Regions from separate parts of the Paraglaciecola sp. 25GB23A genome, predicted to be linked through region 1. Evidence: predicted binding sites of a transcription regulator. Region 1 holds the regulator's gene; the other holds the start of a gene.
The links. Region 1 encodes FliA, which starts transcription of late flagellar genes. Its sites were predicted from a motif close to CTAAAGNTNNNNNNNNNNNNGCCGATA; they were not measured.

Region 1 (11,887 bases):
GCAGATCGGCAACATCGGTCAATTCAAGTGGGTTGCGTAAGTCAGGTTTATCACTACCAAAACGACGCATAGCCTCTGCATAGGTCATTTGTGGAAAATCACCCAAGTCTACATTTAACATCTTTTGAAACAAATCTCGGATCATACTTTCTGTGATGGACATAACACCATCAGCATCTAGAAAGGTTGTTTCTATATCAATTTGAGTAAATTCAGGTTGACGATCGGCACGTAGATCTTCATCGCGGAAGCATTTAACAATTTGATAGTACCTATCCATTCCGGCCATCATCAATAATTGCTTGAACAACTGTGGTGACTGCGGCAAAGCAAAAAACTGGCCTTTATGCGTTCGGCTAGGAACCAGATAATCGCGTGCACCTTCTGGGGTGGCTTTAGTTAAAATTGGGGTTTCAATATCTAAAAAACCAGCATTGTCCATAAAGCTACGCACTGCGCTAGTCACTTTAGCGCGAAATTTTAAACGATCACTCATCAACGGACGACGCAAATCTAAGTATCGATATTTCAGTCTCTGCTCTTCTGAGTTTTCTTGATTCCAATCTAAGGGCAAGGGAGCTGATTTGTTAAGTATGGTCAAGGACTTACCTAACATTTCAATTTCGCCAGTGGACATATCGCTATTAACTTGTCCAGCTGGACGAGCACGCACAAGACCAGTTAGCTGCACACAAAACTCGTTGCGCAAACTATTTGCTACGCCAAATGACTCAGCCAAATCTGGATCGAAAACCACTTGAACAATGCCTTCACGATCACGCAAATCGATAAAAATAACACCACCAAGATCGCGACGGCGATTAACCCAGCCACACAAAGTTACGGTTTGTCCAATATAGGATGCATTGATGTTGCCACAATAATCTGTGCGCATGAAAACTCGCCTCTAAATCAATAATACGGATGAAATTTACGGCCGCGTAGTATACACGTAATTAATTACAAGATGCATCGCAGCGAGAAAATTAAAGTGTTTTTAATTACCGAAAAGTAATGATTCGAATGTCAATTTTGCAAAATGCACTGATGGTAGAGCACATGCTTCGTAGAAAGTATTGCTTGCACTTAAGAGTGCCAAGAATAGTTAGTGAAGTAGAATAACGACTTATTCAAAAAAAGGAGCAGGTTCTATGACTGATGAAGACTAAAGAGCAATTCAGCTTCAGCTCGAGGTAAGTCACATTCTCGCATAACATCCTCCAAAGAAGCACCATCAGTGATTAGCTTGACCGCGTTAGCATAGAAGCGGCTTTGCGGATCTTGCTCAGCTAACTTTTCTTGACGAGACTGTACTTCCCCTATCAACCTAACTAAGTCTTTAACTTTCCGTCCTAGTGCCTGGTTACCGATACGAGTTTCATGTAACTCATCATTTACTTGGTTTAATTTGTTTTCATTGCCAAGTAAATTGTCATGCACCGAAGCTAACTGAAATTCACATTGGCGAATCTTCCTAAAAAGATAGAAAGTAAAACCCCAGCTTAACAATAACAGTACTCCTGCTATAGCACTAACAATTAAATACTGGGGCATGATAACTTCAACTGGTCGGTTTCCTGTCCAAAACTCTGCATTGAGTTCACTTAACTAAAGGTTACTCAAATTCCAATCTTAGATATTGGTAATTTCGTCCCATTCATCATCGCTCAATAATTTATTCAAATCGACTAATATCAACAATTGACCGTCTCTATTACTCACACCTTGAATAAATTTAGCACTTTCTTCTGTTCCAACATTAGGTGCACTGTCTATTTCAGATGAGCGTAAATAGACGACCTCAGCCACACTATCTACCATAATACCGACAACTTGGTCATCCGATTCGATAATGACGATACGACTGTTGTCAGATACTTCTGAAGAAGGCAAACCAAAACGAGAGCGGGTATCGATAACCGTGACTACATTACCGCGCAAATTAATAATACCTAATACGTATTCTGGTGCGCCTGGAACAGGTGCGATTTCAGTGTAACGCAGGACTTCTTGCACCTGCATAACATTTATTCCATAGGTCTCTTCACCTAGCTTGTAGGTGACCCATTGTAGAACGTCATCACCAGCAGTGACTTTATTACTTGGATTTTTGTTATTACTCATTGCAAATGCTCCACCCTTAAGGGGTTAATCGTTACTACTTAAACCTTGCGTTAACATCGCAACAAGCTGTTGCACATTAACCAAAGCGCACATTTTATTTTTGACCATTCCCGACAACCAAGGTCTGCTAGCGCCAGGATTACGCCACTTAACATCTTCAGGTTGCAAAGTTGAGGTTGTGACCAAACGTTCACAGGCTAATCCCCAACCACTTTCATCTAATAGTATAAGATATTGATATTTTGTGGTTTCTGCCAGTTTTTCAGCAGATTTTTCTGGCATTATCCACTTTGCGGTATCTACCACATTAAATTTGCTGCCTTTGTGCAGCATTACGCCTTTAAACCAACTCGGTTTACCAAACAAAGGATTGATAGCATCAAGCTGATGAATCCCCCCTAACTCTGTCAAAGGCACGGCTAGTGTCAAACCTGCAACTTCAAAAAACAAGGCTTGAAATTCAGCCTCAGGCACCTTAGTTTCTAGTCTAGCAGGAGCTTTACTTAATTCCGTTGCTTTTATTTCGACTGTTGCCTCAATTTCTTTAGGTTCATCGCGAACAGAAACCAGGGGAATAGGCTCAAAAGGTTCGCTTCGAGGCGCCGGTTTTGCTTTTTCTAACAAGCTAGCAATTGCTTGCTTCTGAAAAGAATCAATAGCAGGATCTTCAGTCAATAAAGCTGACATGTAGTCTTCCATTACTTCTTCATTCGCAAAAGGCTTACCCGACATTATTTGTTATCCAAATCTAAAATATATTTAAGTAACTTAGCATAGGCAAATACCCCTCTTGATTTAGCACAAAACACCGACGGAGGCGTCTGCGCCTGACTGGCATCTCTAAACCGAGTATCAACGGGGATCACCCCAGGCCAAACCCCATCACCATAGGTCGCCTTTAAGTTTTTATATGACTCGGTTGCGGCATTAACTCGCCTATCGTACATAGTCGGAACAATAGTAAAGGCAAAAATCTTATTTAAAGACTTTTGCATTATTTCCATTGAATGCATTATTCGTTCAAGCCCTTTAAGCGCCAAAAACTCCGTTTGCACAGGTACGATAACCCTATCACAAGCGGCTAATGCATTGATCATCAAAACACCTAACACTGGGGGACAATCGATAATCGCAAAATCGAATTCATCACTCACAAGCTCTAAAGCTTTTTTCAAAATAAGCCCCATGCCATTTTGCGTGCCCATTTTTCGATCTAAGGTTGCCAGCGCCATTGTCGCAGGCAAAATAAACAAGGAATCAAGTTTTGTGGGGCACAAACAATCTAGAACATTTTCTTTACTAAGTGTTTTACCATTAATAAAAACATCATACAGACTGGAAGATAACTGCTCTGAGTCAACACCAAAATAGTAACTTAGTGAGGCTTGTGGATCCGTATCAACCAATATAACTTGTTTGCCAGCTTGGGCTAAAAGTCCTCCCATAGTCACCGTCGTAGTGGTTTTTCCAACCCCACCTTTGTGATTAGCAACTGTCCAAACAATCAAAATTGTGGCCTTATATAAATATTATTTTTAACTTAAAATCCAGGGTGTTAGTTGGTCTACAAGCTGCTATTTAATCGAGCATTTCAGATTTAATTTGTTGGCACATATGCTCAATATCAAAATTTTGTTCAGCGATATTTGCCACTGTAACAGCTTGAGGCATACCATAAACAACAGAGCTTTTTTCATCCTGAGCCCAAATTTTTGCACCTTGCGACTTCAATTCACGACAGCCTTCACGACCATCAGCTCCCATACCAGTTAAGATAACACCCAATACATCTCCGCCAAAAACATTAGATAGTGATGCAAATGTGAGGTCTACGCTGGGCTTATATGTCATTTCTGGATAGCGTTCAGCATCTGAGATTCTAATGTGGGCTGAACTCGCCCTACCTTCTATTGTCATTTGGCATCCGCCCGGGGCCAAATAGGCAGTACCAGCAACCAGAACATCCCCTTGCTTAGCTTCTTTGACCGTAATTTTACATAAGTCATTAAGTCTATTGGCAAATGCCTCAGTGAATGCGGCTGGCATGTGCTGCACCATAATGATGGGATAAGGAAATGAGTGAGGAAAACCCATCAGTATCTTCTGCAAAGCCACAGGGCCACCAGTTGAAGTGCCTATTGCTAAGCATTTATAACTCTTTCTAATATTTTTACCGATAGCAGAGCGTGGTGCTTGACTCGTCTCAAACCGCGCTATTGGCGGTTGACTTAAAACCGAGCGCCCCAAGCTTGTACTCTTGCGAGCAAGGGTCTTAATTCGATCTTGAAGCAGTAACTTGGCTTCTTTTTTGTTTAGTGCGATGTCTTCAAATTTTTTCGGTAGAAAGTCCAATGCACCTGCGTCGAGTGCATCTAAAGTAGCACTTGCACCATCATGAGTTAAAGACGAAAACATGATGATTGGCATTGGACACAGGGCCATTATCTTCCTAACAGCTGTAATACCATCCATTATTGGCATTTCAACGTCCATAGTGATGACGTCTGGCTTAAGTTGTTGAGCGAGGGAAATAGCTTCCAAGCCATTCTTGGCTTCCCCAACAACTTGAAGCTCCGAGTCTTCCTGCAGAATCTGCGTAATACGACGACGAAAAAAAGTAGAATCGTCAACAATTAATATTCGGTAAGCCATTTAAACCCTAAGTAAAAATATAAAAACAAAAATGAGTCTTATGTAACTATACCTTCTTAGTAGCGTAACGTTTAAGCAGGCCTGGAACATCCAAAATTAACGCGATACCACCGTCACTGGTTATCGTTGCTCCGGCCATGCCCGGCGTTCCTTGCAACAACTCATCAAGGGGTTTGATCACCACTTCTTCTTGGCCAATCAAAGCATCAACCACAAAGCCCAGTAGTTTGGTACCAATTTGCACCACAACCACATGACCTTTTGTTTTATCTACTGGAGGAAGTTTACCTGGTTTGCGAGTAAGCCATTCTCTTAAGTAGAATAAAGGTATCGCCTTAGATCTGACAATCATAGTGAGTTGTCCATCCACGGTGTTGGTCTTGGTAGGATCAACATTAATGATTTCATTGACTGAACCTAGAGGTAGAGCAAATGTCTGCTCCCCAACCACAATCATCAAAGTGGGCAAAATGGCTAGTGTAAGAGGTACTTTTATTTCAAGTATTGTCCCTATACCAAGCTTTGAATCTATTTTCACCGAGCCATTTAACTGATTGATTTTAGTTTTGACCACGTCCATGCCGACGCCACGACCAGACACTTCAGAAATTTCAGTCTTAGTTGAAAAGCCGGGTGCAAAGATAAGGTTAAAAGCTTCTACATCAGTCATTCTGGCAGCTGTATCAGCATCCATTACACCGCGTTTTATAGCAATTTCTTTCAGCTTTTCAGGGTCCATGCCCTTACCGTCATCTGTGATGGTAAGTAGTATATGGTCACCTTCTTGTGAAGCGGCTAATTTAACTGTACCCATACTAGGTTTACCAGCAGCTCTGCGATCTTCTGGTGATTCAATACCATGGTCTACAGAGTTTCTGACTAAATGCACTAAAGGATCGGCTAAGGCTTCTACTAAGTTTTTATCTAAATCAGTTTCTTCGCCTTCAAGTTCTAAGGTTATTTCTTTTTTCAGCGCTCGAGCTAAATCACGAACAACTCGAGGAAAACGACCAAATACTTTTTTAATTGGCTGCATGCGTGTCTTCATGACCGCGCCCTGCAAATCACCCGTGACTACATCTAAATTGGCAATCGCTTTTGACATGCTCTCATCAGCAATATTAATTCCAAGGCTAATCAAGCGGTTTCTAACTAAAACTAATTCACCCACCATATTCATAATTTGGTCGAGTCTTTTAGTGTCTACTCGAACGGTAGTCTCTGCTTGAGGCACGGCAGAAGGTTTTTTGTCTTCTTTACTTTCTGCCTCTGCTGCTGGCTGGGCTTTTTCAGCTGGCTTTTTGACTTCCACAGGGGCCTTAACCACCGGTGCGACTGGCTTCCCTACTGGAGCCTTTGCAACAGGCGGAGGAGTCTTAGGCGCAATAGGTTCCGCTTTAACTTCCTCTACGGTATCAGGGGCTTTCCCTTTGCCATGTAATTCATCGAGTAAAGCTTCAAACTCTTCATCGCTAATTTCATCACTAGCTGCATTCTTTTTAGTTGCTTTTACATCAGCTTCTGCGGCTTTGGGTGCAGGTTTGGCTTCTTCTTCAAGCTTAAATTGTCCTTTGCCATGCAATTGGTCTAGCAAAGCTTCAAATTCGTCGTCACTAATATCTTCATCAGCGCCAGAGGATCTTGAGGGTTTTGTTTCTGTTTCTTTTGTCGCAGGGGGTGCCTTTCCATGCAATTCATCAAGCAGTGCTTCAAATTCATCCTCGCTGAAATCGCCGGAATCATCTGTTTGTGTATCGCCTGAACTTGGTTCTTCTATTTGACCGGATTCTTCTGGTGTTTCGTGAACCACTTCGTCCTCAGATTCGGGACGGCTGAGTCGATGCAGAGTATCTAAGAGTTCCTCACCAGCTGGCACTAGGGGTTGACCAGCTTTGACACTATCAAACATTTTAACAACTTCATCGGTTGCTTGCAGAATAACGTCCATCAATTCAGACGTGAGAGTCCGTTTCCCAGTACGCATAACATCAAATACGTTTTCCGCTCCATGACAAATATCAACCAATGCGCCCAGCGATAAAAAACCCGCACCACCTTTAACGGTATGATATCCCCGAAAAATAGCGTTAAGTAAATCAGCATCTTTTGGATTGTTTTCAAGATCAACTAATTGTTCTTGTAATTGTTCTAAGATCTCCCCTGCTTCAACGAGAAAGTCTTGTAATATATCCTCATCAACATCAAAAGCCATACGCTAGCACCCCTAAAAACCAAGACTCGAAAGCAAATCATCAACATCAACCTGATCTGAAGCAACGTCTTCGCGAGACTCAGCATCTAAGATTGGTCCTTCAGCTTTTATTGTATCGGCCTGTTTATCTGAATTGTTAGCTTTATCCTTACGTTGTTTACCGTCTTTGGATTCAAGACCACCAAACATTGTCAGCATATAAACTAGGTTATCTTCAACTTCTTTGACCAACTCAATCACTCGACGTATTACTTGTCCAGTAAGATCTTGGTAACCTTGAGCCATCAAGACTTCAGTTAGTAGCCCTGTCAACTGAGCAGAATCTTCGCTTCCGCTTTTTAAAAAATCCCCCATGTTTTGGCAAAGTTGATTAAACTCGCCAAGCTGTAAATCGCGAGACATCAGTTTATTCCATTCTGGTAATAAAGCTGAAATACCATCGTGCAATTTTTCCGCTATGGGCATACAAGAATCAACCAAATCCATGGTTTTATTGGCAGCATCTTCGGTTGACTGAATAACATAAGTTAATCGAGCCTGAGCATCGGGAATCTCTTCCGTTGTCAAATTGACAATACGCGGATCTAATTGGAAATTATTTAGTGAGTCATGTAATTGACGCGTCAGTTTTCCGACTTCGGCAAATAACTCTACTGAGTCTTGAACACCAATAGATTCAAGGAGCTCATTGGCACCTTTGTTATCTCCTTGCTCCAATAACTCAACCAGTTTTCTCGCTTCTTGCAAAGAAATAGGCGGCGGGCTTTCGGTTTTCATACAGCAATTCCTCTATATCGGGGTTTTCTGAATTCAACCTAAGCGTTCGAAAATTTTCGCCAGCTTCTCTTTGAGCGTTGCCGCAGTAAATGGTTTGATGACATAGCCATTCACACCAGCTTGGGCTGCTGCCACAATCTGCTCTTTCTTGGCTTCTGCGGTTACCATAAGCACCGGAATATGTTTTAAGTTTGGATTTGCTCTAATCGCTCTGAGCAAATCTATACCTTGCATTCCGGGCATGTTCCAGTCTGTAACCACAAAATCAAAGTCACCTTGTTGTAACATCGGTAAAGCAGTACTTCCGTCATCTGCTTCTTGTATATTCGTAAAGCCAAGATCTTTAAGTAAGTTCTTGATAATCCGACGCATTGTTGAGAAATCATCAACAACAAGAATCTTCATATTCTTATCCAAAACTACCTCCGGTAAGGGTTCATACCCATCTTCAATGCAAATTTAATTATCGTTATTGTGCCAAGCTTGCATGCGAACTTTAAGTTTAAGCATGGCTTGACTATGTATTTGACTTACTCTTGATTCACTAACATCCAGTACTTCACCTATTTCACGCAAATTTAATTCTTCATCGTAATAGAGTGACAATACAATCGCCTCTCGTTCAGGTAAGGTAGTAATAGCATGAGCGAGTGCTTTTTGAAATGAACCTTGTAACAAATCTTCAAAGGGCACGTCAGACCCCTTTGTTTGTTCTGTTGTAACAACGTCTTCTGTGACACCCAAATCTTCAATACCAATCAGTTTACCTGAATTCACTTCAAGTAACATTTGATGATAATCTACAATATTAACTTGCAGTTTTTCGGCAACATCGACATCTCTGGCATCCCGGCCAGTCTCTCGCTCTACTTCACGAATAGCTTGAGTAATAGCACGTCCATTTTTATGCACTGAACGAGGTGTCCAATCGCCTTTCCGTATCTCATCTAGCATGGAGCCTCTGATACGAATACCGGCAAACGTTTCAAAACTCGCCCCTTTACTACCATCAAAATTTCTTGATGCTTCAAGTAAACCGATCATGCCAGCTTGAATTAAATCGTCTACTAACACACTAGCAGGTAGCCTTGCTAACAAATGATGGGCAATACGCTTAACCAAAGGAGCATGACGTTCAACAAGTTCATTCTTATCAGTCATCTGTTGGTAAGCTGAGGCTTTACTATTCACCGATTATCGCCTACTGCTTTTTTGCTGACTAACTGCTCTAAGAAAAACTCCAAATGGCCACCTGGCTGCGACGGTATTGGCCAATCAATTGCTTTTCTCGCTAATTTTCTAATCGCCATCGATGCTGGAGAAGTTGGAAAAGCATCGACAATCGCTTTCTGTTTTCTGACTGCCTTTCTGACATTTTCATCAAAAGGAATAACGGCAACTAATTCAAGTGCTACATCGAGGAAGCGGTCAGTCACCTTACTCAACTTGGCAAACAATTCATCCCCTTCCCGAGGTGTTCGAACCATATTCGCTACTATTTTAAAGCGAAATACTCCATGCTCTTTGTTTAATATTTTGATTAAAGCATAGGCATCGGTTAACGAGGTGGGTTCATCACAAACCACCATAATAATATCTTGTGACGCCTTTGAGAAGCTCAGTACCATATCGGAAATGCCGGCCGCAGTATCAACTATTAACACATCAATTTGTGACTGCAACTCACTAAATGCACGAATAAGTCCTGCATGTTCAGTTGGTGTCAGTTCAGTCATAGATTGGCTTCCAGAAGAAGCCGGGGCAATCTTTATTCCATATGGCCCCTCAACTAAGACTTCGTCAAGTGTGCATTCACCCGATAAGACATGAGATAGATTTTTCTCAACTCGTAGGCCAAGTAATACATCGACGTTGGCTAAGCCTAAGTCAGCATCAAGCACCATGACACGTTTGCCTTGCTGCGCCAATGAAATAGCCGTGTTTAAAGTGACGTTAGTTTTACCTACGCCACCTTTACCACCAGTCACCGCTATTACTTTAATTAATCTAGATTGATTCATTCTTCTTAAGCTACTCGCTTGATCCTCAATCATACTGCTACTGCTTTGTAAGCTTCATTTTCCGTAGTATGAATTAAACCATATTTTTTATAAAGCTTCGCAGCACTGGTTATTAAAAATTTTGTGTCTGCTAGTTGTAAATCTTCTGGAACTCGTTGTCCATTTGTTAAATAACATACTGGCAACTTATGCTCAATAACCGCACTTATCGCTTCACCTAAACTGTAGCACTCATCAAGTTTAGTCAAAATACACCCTTGTAGCCCCACTTGTTTGTAGACTTTTATGCTTTGCTGAATGACTTGATATTGGCAATTTGCCTGCAATACCAAGAATTTTTTGATATTAGCACATACATCACTATTTAAGGTATCTAACTGTTTGATTAATCTAACATCTCTTTGACCAAAGCCCGCAGTGTCAATTAATACTAACCGCTTATTCCTATATTGAAACAATAAATCTGCTAATTCTTCACTGGTTTGAGCTTTTTTTACCACACAACCGATGATACGGCCATAAGTAGCGATTTGCTCGAAAGCAGCGATCCGGTAATTGTCCAGTGTAATCACTGCAACTTGGTCAGCACCATATTTTTGTGCGCCTTGGGCGGCGAGTTTGGCTATTGTTGTAGTTTTGCCATTACCTGTCGGCCCCATTAATGCAATAACGCCACCATGACTGAGTATATCATCGGGTTTAGTTTGTAAGCGGTTTGCTATTAACTTCAATAAAAACACCCAAGCTTCTCGTTCATCTGCTTTTTCTGGTGCATATGCCACCACTTCTTCAGCTAGCGACGTTGATATGCCCATTTGCTCTAATTTTGACACTAAATAAGCATGTAAAGGATGTTTACGATTTTTATCTTGCTGCAATAAACCCGAGATTTGATATTGCAAAATATTGCGTAGTGAACTTAGCTCAGAACGCATTTCAGCAAGGGCTGAACTATCTGATGTATTTGTCGATTTAGCCGCGACAGCTTCGGTTTTAGTCGCCTCTTTTGGCACAGGACTCACGACCTTCTGCTCTGAACTCACGGCTACTTTTGATTGTTTTTCAAGTAAAGCTCGCAAACTGTCTGGACCAGAGTCACCAATAATTTCACTTAAAGTCGGTGTTTTAGCGTTATTAGTTCTTAACTGCTGAGGTTTAAGTGTCGCCGCGGGCTCCCTGTCATAGGCTGCAACTATTTCAATACCATCGGCATGCTTTTTAGTGGACATAATGACTGCATCACCGCCAAGTTCATCTTTAACTTGTTTTAGTGCATCACGCATATCTTTGCCATAAAAACGTCTAATTTTCACCTTACCCCCTTATACCGTCTAGCCAATTAACTGGCCTACTTACCGACGGCACTGACTATTTTAATTTGTTTGTCATCTGGAATTTCCTGATATGACAATACGTGTAATCCACTCACTGAATGTTTCAAGAACTTAGATAAAACCGGTCTCAACATGCCTGACGTCAATAATACAGCAGGTTCACCTGCTAACTCTTGTTGTTGTGAGGCTTCGCCTAATGAGGTTTGCAAGCGTTCTGCCAAGCCAGGCTCTATGCCTGCGCCATCAGCCCCACCAGCTTGTAAAGACTGGTGCAACATTTGTTCCAGTTCTGGCGCCAATGTTATGACTGGGATCTCATTAGAACCACCATTGATTTGTTGAATAATTAGGCGTTTCAATGCAATACGCACGGCTGAAACTAGTACGTCAGGATCATGACTTTTAGGACCATACTCACAAAGGGTTTGTACAATGCTACGCATATCTCTAATCGGCACACCTTCAGACAGCAGGGTCTGCAGAATTTTGACCACCGTACCTAGCGGTAATATATCTGGCACTAGGCCTTCAACTAGTTTGGGGCTATTTTTGGCCAGTAAGTCGAGCAGTTGCTGAACCTCTTCGTAGCCTAATAATTGATAGGCATTATTGGTCAACAATTGACTTAAATGGGTTGCTACAACTGTTGCCGCGTCAACGACTGTATAACCCAGTGTTTGAGCATGTTCGCGTTGACTGGCTTTAATCCATACGGCATCTAGGCCAAAAGCAGGATCTTTGGTTGCTTTACCTTCTACTTTACCGAA
Region 2 (11,887 bases), on a different contig from region 1:
CGAGGAGGCGCATTATAGACAAGCCATCATCACTTGCAACACCTTTTTTGAAATAATCGTTTAAGTGCGTGTAAATTCACCAATGTGCTTATTAAACATTATATTTGGCGAAAAAATAGCAATAAATACTAACTAAGTCGTCACTGTTTAATGGTTTGTATTGGCGATTTATTGATAAGTAAGTAACATAGAGCTGCGTTTCCTTATTATTATAAATACAACTTTTAGGTACTCTTGATCATGAACTCATCTTTAATCACAAACATTATTAGTGTTTTAGTCTTAGCAATTGCCAGTTATTTCGTTTTTGAGCTGGTTAATATTGCATTATCGCCCGCTATTTCAGTTGCACTTGGTATCGTCATTGGCGGCATAGCATCAGTTTTATTATTTAACATTAAAAGCACACCGAGCATCGGTGATAGCGGTCAAGTTTCAGAATTAAGTACTCTTTATGTAGGTAACCTACCTTATCGGGCAAATGAACAAGCCGTGCAAGAACATTTCGAAGCACACGGTGTAGTTAACTCTGTGCGATTAATGAAAGATCGTCGGACTGGAAAGCGTAAAGGTTATGGATTTGTAGAAATGGATACAAAAGGCGCTAATAACGCAATCAAAAACTTAAATGATTCTGAATTTCAAGAAAGAACATTAAAGGTGAGATTAGCCAAAGACAAAACTGAAGAAGAATAAACTAGAGTTAAAACAAGTTAGTTATAAAAACGCCTACATTATGTAGGCGTTTTTATTTGCGTAATAACAATGGCCTATTGTGAAGCCAGAGGGAGATTATCCATTAATTTTTGATTAAAGGTGTGAAAGCGATTCAATGCGGTAATCAAATCTGGAGTATGCACTTCGCCCATACGATTAATGAGTGTATTCAGCATATTGTCATAATCACTGCCATCTTGCAGTTGCTGACGACTGGCATCAAGCACAGATAGCATCTTATCAAGATATTGCGCTATCGGCTTAACGGCCTTAGCTGGCTCACTATCTGTTTTATTTTGACTATAGTGCGAAACCGTCTCATAGGTTTTAACCACTTGGGAAGTTTCTGCTTTGGTTAACTGCAAGGCAAACCCGGCTAGTTCTTTTTCGTCGAAGCCAAGCTTTAAGGCCTGTTTGTAAGCCGTTTCTATATCGCCATTAAAAAACTCATCAGCTAAGCTATTTGCATCCGATACAAGTTGCCCGATAGCGGTTAATTCTTGTTCGTTTAAATTGCCGCTCACACTGAAACTCAATGCATTACTTTCATAATAGACACTGTTCTGTTGCAACACAGTAGGAGGTGACTCTTTGGTTTGAACTTCGCCCTGGGTTTTCACACTCTGTTTGAGCGGTTCTGCTTGCTTGGTACTAGAAGCATTTGCTTCCGGCTGCTCAGCTGGTTGTTGGTTTGCAATATTTACTTGAGCAGAGTCCGGAGCGTCTGACTTAGATGTTTGTTGCACTTGCTTAGCTGCCTCAGCTTGTTGCTGTAAAATAATTTGGCGATTAAATTCAAACTGTTTAAAATCTTCAAAAGATAATGTAACTTCATCGCCCTCTTTTGTTTTAACTACTAGTTGAGAGGATTGCTGTTGCGTTACCGATATTTGCGTTGCAACTTGCTTAACCTGAGTAGAATTAGCCGTAGGCTCATCTTGCTTAGCAAAAATATCTTTTTTAAGGCTTTCAATACCCTCGTCAATTAATTTTTTACTGTTGTCGATACCCACGCGAATTTCTTCGTTCATCAAACCAGCTAAATCTTTTTCTGCCAATTTGATACCTTTTAACACGCCAATCGTCGCTTGCTCAAATAGCTTGTTTAACTGGCTATCATCGGCACCATTGCTTTTTGCGTTCTTGATTGCACCGCCAACAAATTTCAAAACATTTTTTGCCACCTCTTCAAAATCAAATAAGGGTTGCACGGTTTGTTTTGCTTTATTACTCGAGAAATCCGGCTTCTTACCGTCAAGCTCTAATGTTGTGTTCAGAGCACTCGAATATACTCTTGCGCCAAAGCTCGAACTAGAGCTGAATTTATCAGAATTTGTTTGTGCTTGATTAGCTTGTAAGGCGGCAGCTTGGCGCAGGCCGGAATCACGCAACTGGTTTTGCACACTGGTCTCACTGCCTAAATGTGCGGGTTTGTCACCTAAAAATGCTTTTAATTGATTAATGTTCATATTGTCTACCTCACTTCCCTCATTAGTAGTTATCGGCAGGTGGTGCATAAAATTTAGGCTACATACAAATAATACTTTACAACAGCAATCTTGAAGTATTAGCTAAAACCCTATACCTTGCGCGATTTTATAAGCAACACGGTGGGAGAATACCATGGGTCACAATGCGATCAATATTGACGATTATCCAGCACAATTGCAGTACAAGGCTGACTTGATACAACAAAGCTTCGATGATTTTGCCATGCCATGTTTAGAAGTATTTCCCTCTGAGCCTATTCATTACAGAATGCGGGCTGAATTTAGAGTGTGGCATGAAGGTAACGATCTTTATCACATCATGTTCGATAAGCAGAGCAAAGAAAAATATAAGGTTGAAAATTTTCCAGCCGCCAGCAAAATAATTAACCAAGTTATGATTGATTTAGTTCACTTGCTTAAGCCTAATGAGATTGCTCGACGTAAACTATTTCAAATTGACTATTTAAGCAGCCTTAACAATCACATTGTGGTTTCTTTGCTTTATCATAAAACCTTAGATGCCGGTTGGCAGCAAGAGATGCAAAGCATTCTGATTAATCTGAGAAAAAAATATAGCATCGATATTATCGGGCGCGCCAAGAAACAAAAAATGGTGTTAGATAAAGATTATTTAATCGAAAACTTAATGATCAATGGCACAGACTTTCAATTTAAACATATCGAAAATAGCTTTACCCAACCCAACGCTGGGGTAAATATTAAGATGATTGAATGGGCCTTGGATGTGACACAAGATTGTCAAGGTGACTTATTAGAACTTTACTGCGGGCTTGGTAACTTCACTCTACCTCTAGCACAAAACTTTAATCGCGTATTAGCCACAGAAATTGCCAAATCATCGGTTACCGCTGCGCAATACAACATTGCTCTGAACAAAATTGACAATGTCACCGTGTTAAGAATGTCGAGTGAAGAATTTGTCGAAGCGCAGCAGCAAAAACGTGAGTTTCGTCGTTTAGAAGGTATTAATTTACAAGATTTTGACTGCACAACCATATTAGTTGATCCGCCACGATCGGGGCTAGATGATGAAACCTTGGGCATGGTTAAGGCGTATCAAAATATCGTTTATATTTCTTGTAACCCAGATACCCTGAAGCAAAATCTCAATGTACTGAGCCAAAGTCATGAGATAGTACGCTTTGCTTTATTTGACCAATTTCCTTATACCCATCATGCAGAATGTGGGGTATTTCTGCAAAAAAGGGCTTAGGCCTGTAATGCACCAATAACAATAAATCTCAGTTGTTGTTTAAGTCTTTCAGCCAAGACTTTCTTATGTTCAGGTGTCGCATCAAGAGCTTCCGCTCCTGTGCTAAAAACCAGCTTCACCATGGCCTCAGCTTGTAAATTGGCGATATTACTTTTGAGGCCAGTGGTTGCCATAGTGTAATCAGTCAGTTCAACGTTGAAATGCTGAATCTCACGCAATACGGCCGCTCTGAAGGCTAATGACGTGCCGGTATGTTCCCTGAGTAACAATCTGAATACGTTACTGTTGTCGTTAATAAACTCCATAAAAGTCTCTACTGAGGTATGTATTACTCCTCCGCCCGAGGCTATTCTTAATCTGGCTTGACGCATAAGTTGTCGTAAGGCTAAGCCAGCTTCATCAACCAAGGTCAAACCTAACTCATCAATGTCTTTAAAATGTCGGTAAAAAGAGGTAGGTGCTATACCTGCTACCCGTGCAACTTCACGCAGACTAATACTAGACAAACTGCGTTGTTCATCAAGCAACGAAAAAGCAGCTTCAATAATACTGCGACGAGTACGTAGTTTTTGTAATTGACGACTCAAAATAAGCTCTAATTAATTTTTATAAACTAGTTTACCCTGAAAATCGTGAAGGGCACAGCCTATGATTTCAATCAGTATCAGTAGATTTTTCTTGATTAAGTACTGAGGCAAAGTTAAATTAGCGTACAGTTGTAAGCTCAAAAAATAATTACCATGAAAAAACCTCGCTTGTTGTTTGTCAATGTCGCCATATTCCTGATTACCGGACTTATCGCACTTTTTATCGTTCCTTACGAAGCCTTTACTCATGGATTTGATAGCTTTGAAATTATTGCCTGTATTGCACTTATCTATTTTTCAGGTATGTCGATTACAGCAGGTTATCATCGCTTGTGGTCTCACAAAGCGTATGAAGCAAACCCAGTTATCAAGGTAATTCTGGCGATTGGTGGCGCTATGGCCTTGCAGAACAGTATTTTGCATTGGTCCTCTGATCACCGCATTCACCATAAACATGTAGATGATAACGAATCTGATCCCTATTCAGCAAAAATGGGATTTTGGTATTCCCACATTGGGTGGATGCTCAGAGAATATCAAGTTCATCGTTACAGTGATTACAGTAACTGTCGGGATCTACAAAAAGACAAAGTGGTTATGTGGCAGCACCGCCATTATTTAGCCATCATGCTCAGCGCTAATTTTGGTGTACCAATTTTGTTAGGCTGGCTCAACAACGATATATCGGGCATGTTGCTGCTGGCTGGTGTGTTTAGGCTTGTTGTGGTTCATCACGTGACATTCTTCATAAATTCTCTGGCGCATATCTGGGGTAGACAGCCTTACACCGATAAAAACAGTGCAAGAGATAATGATATTTTAGCGTTTTTTACATTTGGTGAAGGTTATCATAATTTCCATCATATCTTTGAATACGACTATCGTAACGGTATTAGATGGTGGCAGTTTGATCCCAGTAAATGGCTGATAAGAGGTCTATCTTTTGTAGGATTAGCAAAGAATTTGCGCCGCTGCCCTGAAGAACGGATTGAAAAAGCCCGCTTAATTATGCAGTTGCAACGGTCAAAACTGCGTATTGCCTCATTAGCCAATAGAGAAGAGATGATGCAAAAGCTCCAAGACGAGTATGAATTATTAGTGCACAGAATGACCGAATATTACGCAGCTCAAAAAAGGATGATGGGAGTAAAAAAACAGGACTTAAAACGCAGTTATGAAAAGCTGGAATTGCACCATCGATATAAAGAATTAAAGCTTAATTTGGCCTTGCAGAAAGAGAAGTGGCTTAAATTAAATCAATTGGTTTGTTTGCCCTTAATGGTCGAAAAAAATTAGTAAAAACCAGACACAAAAAAAGCTGCTTGAAGCAGCTTTTTTTTATCTCACTTACCTTATTGTACTAGAGCAAACAATTTAGCTTCTTGTTGTTCTTGGTCTTTTTGAGCAATCACTTTAATCAACATCTTGTTGGGGAAGAATTGTGTCGTCGCCATCACATTTGGGCTTTGCTGCTCAAGTTTCAAAGTAAGCTCGCGCTGCATATTTTGAAACTGCATATTATTATCAATCAACGAAGCTGTGCACTGGCCATTTATTTCATAGTTATTCATGTCCATGCAAGTAAACATGCTTTTTTGACTTAATTCGCTGTGCGCTAGACTGGAGCATACTAATAGGATGCCTGTTAGAACTAGTTTCATACGCATAATTTTCACCTTTTAACTGCTGGTATGACTTAAAGTTACACTGATCAGAGCAACACATCAAGTTTTAACAGCATAGTTTTATGACAATATTATGACAAAGTGAAATATTTCTATATTTATTTGATTACCACGCAGAACATAATCAACTTAAGATCAAGTACGTATTTGTAAGGGGACAGATATTCTGGGCAATTAAACTAAAAAATAAAGTAAGAAAACAAGATAGTTAGGTTTAGGCTCGACAAATTAAATATTAAGCACAATAACATCAGCCAACATTTGACAGCGAAAACACAGCAGGGCTAGCTACTGTGTTAATCCTAGAGCAGATTTAAAGATCACGTTGTTCAATCAGGTACGCTAATAATTGATCGAATGGCATAGGCTTGGCGAACAAATACCCTTGCGCTTCGTCGCAACCGAGTTTCAGCATGTAACTCGCCTGCTCTCGTTTTTCTACTCCTTCAGCTATAGTTGATAATCCCAGCTTATTGCCTAATGTTACTATCGTTTCAGCAATAAATGCTGACTTACCCGGAGTAATTTCATTCACAAAAGAACGGTCAACTTTCAACCTGTCTAATGGAAGTTGTTGCAAGTAACTCATCGATGAAAAACCAGTACCAAAATCATCAATAGCCACTTTAACGCCGAAAGCTTTTAACTCATGTAATGCTTCCACCACTATTTGTGGTTCATCCATAACAATACTTTCGGTAATTTCTAATTCGATTTTTTCAGGTTTAATACCCTCACGTGTAATAACGTCTTTTACCACGTTAATAAACGCTGGATCTCGGAATTGTGGCATTGAGATATTCACTGCCATCCGCAATTCATCAAAGCCGTATGTCGCCAATACACCTAGTTGTCGACACGACTCTTCTAACACCCAAGCACCAATGTCAATAATAAGGCCTGAATACTCAGCAAGAGGGATAAAAACATCTGGCGAAATAAAACCGCCGCTCGATGTTGGCCAACGTAACAATGCCTCCATTCCAACCACATTTTCGGTCACCAAATCGACCTGTGGTTGATACCACAACTGTAATTTGCGTGCCTTAAAGTCAATAGCAAGTTGGCGGATCATATCTAAACGCCACGTTGTTTGCTCTTCCATTTCTGGTTCGTAAAATTCAAAATTTGTATTAAGATTTTTCTTGGCTTCGTTTAAAGCAATGTTACTGTGCTTGAGAATATTGATGCCAGTTTGCGGTCTATTGGTCAGTCTCACTAAACCAAAAGACGCCCCCAAGTGCAAGGAGTGCTCTCCGGCTTTGAAAGGAGCAAAAAACAGTTCTTGCAGGGTTTGTGGATTAACAAAAAATTCTGGGCCAATTAAACCAAACACATCTGATCCAATCCGACCTAATCTGACCTTGTCTTTGAAAGTTTCTTCAAGTCTATTAGCAACCGATAACAGCACACTGTTTCCGACGTCTTGCCCTAGGCCATCATTAATATCGGCAAAATGGCTGATATCAACTAAAGCAACCATGACCTCATGAACGGCAGTTTTACCATCTCCAAGTTCATCAAGCATGTTAATAAACTCACTACGATTAGGTAATTTAGTTAACCAATCTTTAAAGGCAGCAGTGCGTAGCTGATGAAATAAATTAACGTTTTCGTAACCTACAGAAACACTGGTTAAAAACACTTCAAGTAACTGTTTATTTATCTCACTAATTTCTTTACCCATTTGCAGATAAACGGCGGCCTCATAACCAGAGCTATTGAGGTATAAAACAGAGAAATCGTGTTCGAATATATGTTGTTTTATAGCAAGGCAACGATTCACAAAATCGACAATTTGAGGGTTATGAATATTTTCTAACTTTAAATTAATGTGACAGGCAAACTCACCTGCCGCGCCCAAGATATAAACACCATCATCATCTTTTTCTAGTACCGAACCTGCGCGAGCACAAACAACACCTCCGGCCTCGAGCCCAAGAAGAGAGCTAATCTGGGTTACCACTCCCTCGCAAAAGTTTTTTACTGAATGTTCTTCCATCAAGTTGGCGGCAGAGATAATAATTTTCTGAAGACCAAGTCGGCTTTGATTAATGGATAATATTTGTTGATAAGAACGCAAGGACGCTATTATCGTCGTGACTAATTTGCTACGGGTTAACTCTGTCTTTGTTTTATAGTCATTGATATCGTAGTCTTTAATAACTTGCTCTTCGGGAGCATAACCGGGTTGACCGGTACGTAAAATAATTCGCGGTTCTTCTAAGCCCATTTCCGAACGCATGATTTTAGCGACTCTTAGACCTGAGTCATCAGATTCCATCACCACATCTAATAAAATAATGGCAATACTTGAGCCCATCTCACCAATGATTTTTAGAGCCTCGGCACCAGAATAAGCATGAATAAACTTTAAACCTTTATCATTCACAATTAAGTCAGACAAAGCTAAGCGAGTCACTGAGTGAATTTCTTCATCATCATCAACGACGAGGATATTCCAATAACCACTTGCAACTTTGACTTCTGAACCTTTATCTTCGGATAAAAAAATCAGTTCATCATTTTCATAATTATTTTGGCTCATTTAATTACAGACGACTCCGAAGTAGCAATAATGGATAAAGTACAATCTTAGCTAACATTAACTCAATATTGCCCAGAGCAAAAGACTCCTGTGCACATTGGCGTGATTTTATGCTATTGATAGTAGTCCAAAATATTTTTTAACGCTAAGTAGTCATAAAATTCTTATTATGCCGATGAGCTCTGAGTAAAATCCTAAATAAAAACATGTCGATTAAAGTAGAAAATACCGGATTTAAGCCAATAATAGCGGATATTAAACCTATTAAATCCGATGCCAAACTTGAAATATCTAAAGATAAAACCGAGCACGTTAAAAAATTGGCTGGCACAGATCGCATTGCCAAGTGGTTTAGTCAGGCTGGAATTTATTCAATATCAAGCGCTAAGCAAAAACAAAGTATCGATCATAAAATAAGTGAACGTTTAAAATTAAAAGAACGTCGAAAAATTATAAATTTAGAAAATATTCTTAGTAAAGCCATCAATTTTTGCCTTGATGAAGGTCAAACTGATGATATAGATCCTGACTGGTTTTTTAGTTTTATTAAAATGGCAGAAGAAATTTATTCACCGCCGATGCAAGAATTATGGGGTAAAATTTTTGCAGTTGAAAGTGGTAAACCTGGCAGCTTTTCACTCAACACCTTGCAACTCCTTAAACAACTCACGCAGAAAGACGCCGTGATTTTTCGACGTGCGGTTAATTTTGCCAGCCGACAACGTGGTGATTCTAGCCCCAAATTATTAATTGGTTATTATCGTAAAAAATCGCTTTGGTCGTTTTTCAGCGCCAATAGTGGACATCAACTCAATTTGGCTCAGTTTGGTTTAAGTTACCCTGACTTGCTGGCATTAATGGATTTAGGCCTCATTCATCATAGTGAAATAGAGTCCGGAGAGATTGCATTTGGAGAGACTGTTGAGTGGCGTATTTCCGGACATACCATGACATTATCACCTAGGCTAAGATCGCTCACATTAGTTTATTTTAAATTTACCACTATCGGCGCAGAGCTGAGCAAGTTAGTTAATAGTCAAAAGCAAGACCACTATGTTGTAGCTTTGCGACAAAAGCTTGGGACAGTATTTAATATAAAAGACTAAGAAGGGCGAAGGAGATAAGCATCTTCGGCGCATTAAACACTTAAATGCCATCACCAAATTCATGTAGACCACATTCTCGTTTCATACCAAAGAAGCGAGTATCTTGCTCGTTCATGCCCTCTTCCAGTGAACGGGTGGTATGCCAATCACCTATTGACACATAGCCTTTTTCCCACAATGGATGATAGGGGAGATTATGCTCTTTTAGATAATAATGTATGTCTTTATTGGTCCAATTAATAATGGGATAAATCTTGAATTGATTCTTTAACTGTTGCACAACAGGTAAGTTTTCTCGCATATCAGACTGGCTGCGGCGTAACCCGGCAAACCAACTTTTAACCGACAACTCTTCTAATGCTTGCTGCATAGGTTGCACTTTATTGAGCTGATTGTAACGCGTAATACCATCCTGGCCTTGTTCCCACAATTTGCCCATCCTCGCTTCCTGCCAAGCAGCAGACATAGGTGCACGATAGACTTTCAAGTTAAGTTGGAGCATTTCAGTCATCTCATCAATAAATTGATAGGTTTCAGGAAAAAGATAACCAGTGTCTGTCACCACTACGGGAATATCAGGCTTTTGACTTGCCACCATATGCAGCATGACTGCAGCTTGTGCGCCAAAACTAGAAGACAGCATAAAGTTGCCTGGCAAATGCTCTAGTGCCCAAGAGACTCTCTCTTGAGCGCTAGACTTTTCAAGTTGCACATTTAACTGAGCCAGCTCTTCTGTGCTTGGAGCAAAGTGGTCTTCCTTTGTTTGCAGGGTATTAGATGGCATATTCTGGCTCATCATAAAAATCTTTGGCAGAATTTATGACTGGCTTGACCACTTTGGCGCGGATCACAAAATCACCAAATGACTCATTAGCTTCAGCTTCTTTCGCCCAACGACCAATCAATTCATCTAGCTCACGCATGATTTCTTTTTCATCGATATTTTCACGATACATCCTTGGTATACGTGTACCTTCACGATTACCACCAAGATGCAGGTTATATTTACCTGGGCCTTTACCGACTAAACCCACTTCAGCCAACATAGCTCTGCCACAACCATTCGGGCACCCAGTGACCCGAAAAATAATGCTCTGCTCGGGAATACCATGCTTAGATAAGATAGATTCAAGTTCAGTAACCGCGTCGGGTAGATACCTTTCAGCCTCCGCCATGGCTAAAGGACAAGTAGGAAAGGCAACACAGGCCATAGAATCCAGACGCTGTGGACTCACTTCTTGTCTAATCAGTCCATGCTCGCGAGCAAGTTGTTCAATTTGATTTTTTAACTCTGCGGGTACACCAGCAACAATTAAATTTTGATTAGCGGTTAATCTAAAGTCACCTGTATGGATTTTTGCAATCTCGGCACAACCTGTTTTTAAGGTTTGGCCTGGATAATCGAGAATTCGCCCGTTTTCAATAAACAAAGTTAAATGATGTTTACCATCTATGCCTTCAACCCAACCAATGCGATCGCCTCGATTAGTAAATTCGTAAGGACGACTGCTCGCAAATTTAATCCCTGCACGCGATTCAACTTCTGCTTTGAATGTCTCAACGCCTACCCGTTCTAAGGTATATTTAGTTTTAGCATTTTTGCGATTAACTCGGTTACCCCAATCTCGCTGTGTGGTCACCACCGCAGCCGCTACCGCTAATGTATGTTCAAGTGGGATAAAACCAAAATCATCTGCTTTACGTGGGAAGGTTGTGGTATCACCATGAGTCATTGCCAAACCACCGCCCACTAAGACATTAAAGCCTACTAAGCGACCATCTTCTGAAATTGCCACAAAATTCAAATCGTTTGCATGCACATCAATATCATTGTGCGGTGGAATAACTACGGTCGTTTTGAATTTACGCGGTAAATAGTTACTGCCTAAAATAGGCTCTTCGTCGGTTGTTTCCAACTTTTCACCATCTAACCAGATTTCTGCATAGGCACGTGTTTTAGGTAACAAATGCTCACTGATCTTCTTAGCCCATTCATAGGCTTCTTGGTGCACTGCCGATTCGACTGGATTAGAGGTACACAGTACATTACGATTAACGTCACCGGCTGTCGCAATAGAATCGATACCGGCTTTATGCAAAGTTTGATGCATCAACTTTATGTGGGGCTTTAACACTCCATGAAATTGAAAGGTCTGCCTAGTGGTCAAACGAATACTGCCATACAAAGTGTGTTCTTGGGCAAACTTATCGATTGCGAGCCACTGAGTGGGCGTGATAATGCCACCCGGCAAACGTGCACGAAGCATTACGTTTTGCAAAGGTTCTAACTTTTGCTTAGCTCGCTCGGCGCGAATATCGCGGTCATCTTGTTGATACATGCCATGAAAGCGGATCAACTGAAAATTATCAGCGCTAAAACCACCGCTAAGATCGTTCTTTAAGTCTTCAGTGATGGTGCCACGTAAAAAATTACTGCGGCTTTTCATTCGCTCGTTATCAGCTAATTTGCCTTGTACAACATGTTTGTCATTATTGGTTGTCATTAATAAACATCCTTCT

Region 2: ABKW31_RS12805 (DUF5610 domain-containing protein) is a predicted target of FliA. The motif match lies at 2,217-2,243, and genes of this name have one in related genera.

The regions. Positions count from the first base shown of each region.
Region 1 is NZ_JBDYKM010000001.1:749,756-761,642, reverse strand. It holds gene aspS (aspartate--tRNA ligase) at 1-895, opposite strand, end outside; gene ABKW31_RS03340 (DUF2802 domain-containing protein) at 1,150-1,554, opposite strand; gene ABKW31_RS03335 (chemotaxis protein CheW) at 1,633-2,124, opposite strand; gene ABKW31_RS03330 (chemotaxis protein CheW) at 2,149-2,856, opposite strand; gene ABKW31_RS03325 (ParA family protein) at 2,856-3,632, opposite strand; gene ABKW31_RS03320 (chemotaxis response regulator protein-glutamate methylesterase) at 3,703-4,776, opposite strand; gene ABKW31_RS03315 (chemotaxis protein CheA) at 4,823-6,988, opposite strand; gene ABKW31_RS03310 (protein phosphatase CheZ) at 7,001-7,765, opposite strand; gene cheY (chemotaxis response regulator CheY) at 7,799-8,182, opposite strand; gene ABKW31_RS03300 (RNA polymerase sigma factor FliA) at 8,225-8,956, opposite strand; gene ABKW31_RS03295 (MinD/ParA family protein) at 8,953-9,819, opposite strand; gene flhF (flagellar biosynthesis protein FlhF) at 9,816-11,099, opposite strand; gene flhA (flagellar biosynthesis protein FlhA) at 11,135-11,887, opposite strand, start outside.
Region 2 is NZ_JBDYKM010000007.1:132,926-144,812, reverse strand. It holds gene ABKW31_RS12810 (RNA-binding protein) at 241-696, shown strand; gene ABKW31_RS12805 (DUF5610 domain-containing protein) at 771-2,186, opposite strand; gene trmA (tRNA (uridine(54)-C5)-methyltransferase TrmA) at 2,341-3,441, shown strand; gene fabR (HTH-type transcriptional repressor FabR) at 3,438-4,028, opposite strand; gene ABKW31_RS12790 (fatty acid desaturase) at 4,182-5,324, shown strand; gene ABKW31_RS12785 (hypothetical protein) at 5,381-5,695, opposite strand; gene ABKW31_RS12780 (EAL domain-containing protein) at 6,027-8,261, opposite strand; gene ABKW31_RS12775 (TIGR03899 family protein) at 8,468-9,367, shown strand; gene ABKW31_RS12770 (phosphoadenylyl-sulfate reductase) at 9,408-10,151, opposite strand; gene cysI (assimilatory sulfite reductase (NADPH) hemoprotein subunit) at 10,141-11,871, opposite strand; gene ABKW31_RS12760 (assimilatory sulfite reductase (NADPH) flavoprotein subunit) at 11,871-11,887, opposite strand, start outside.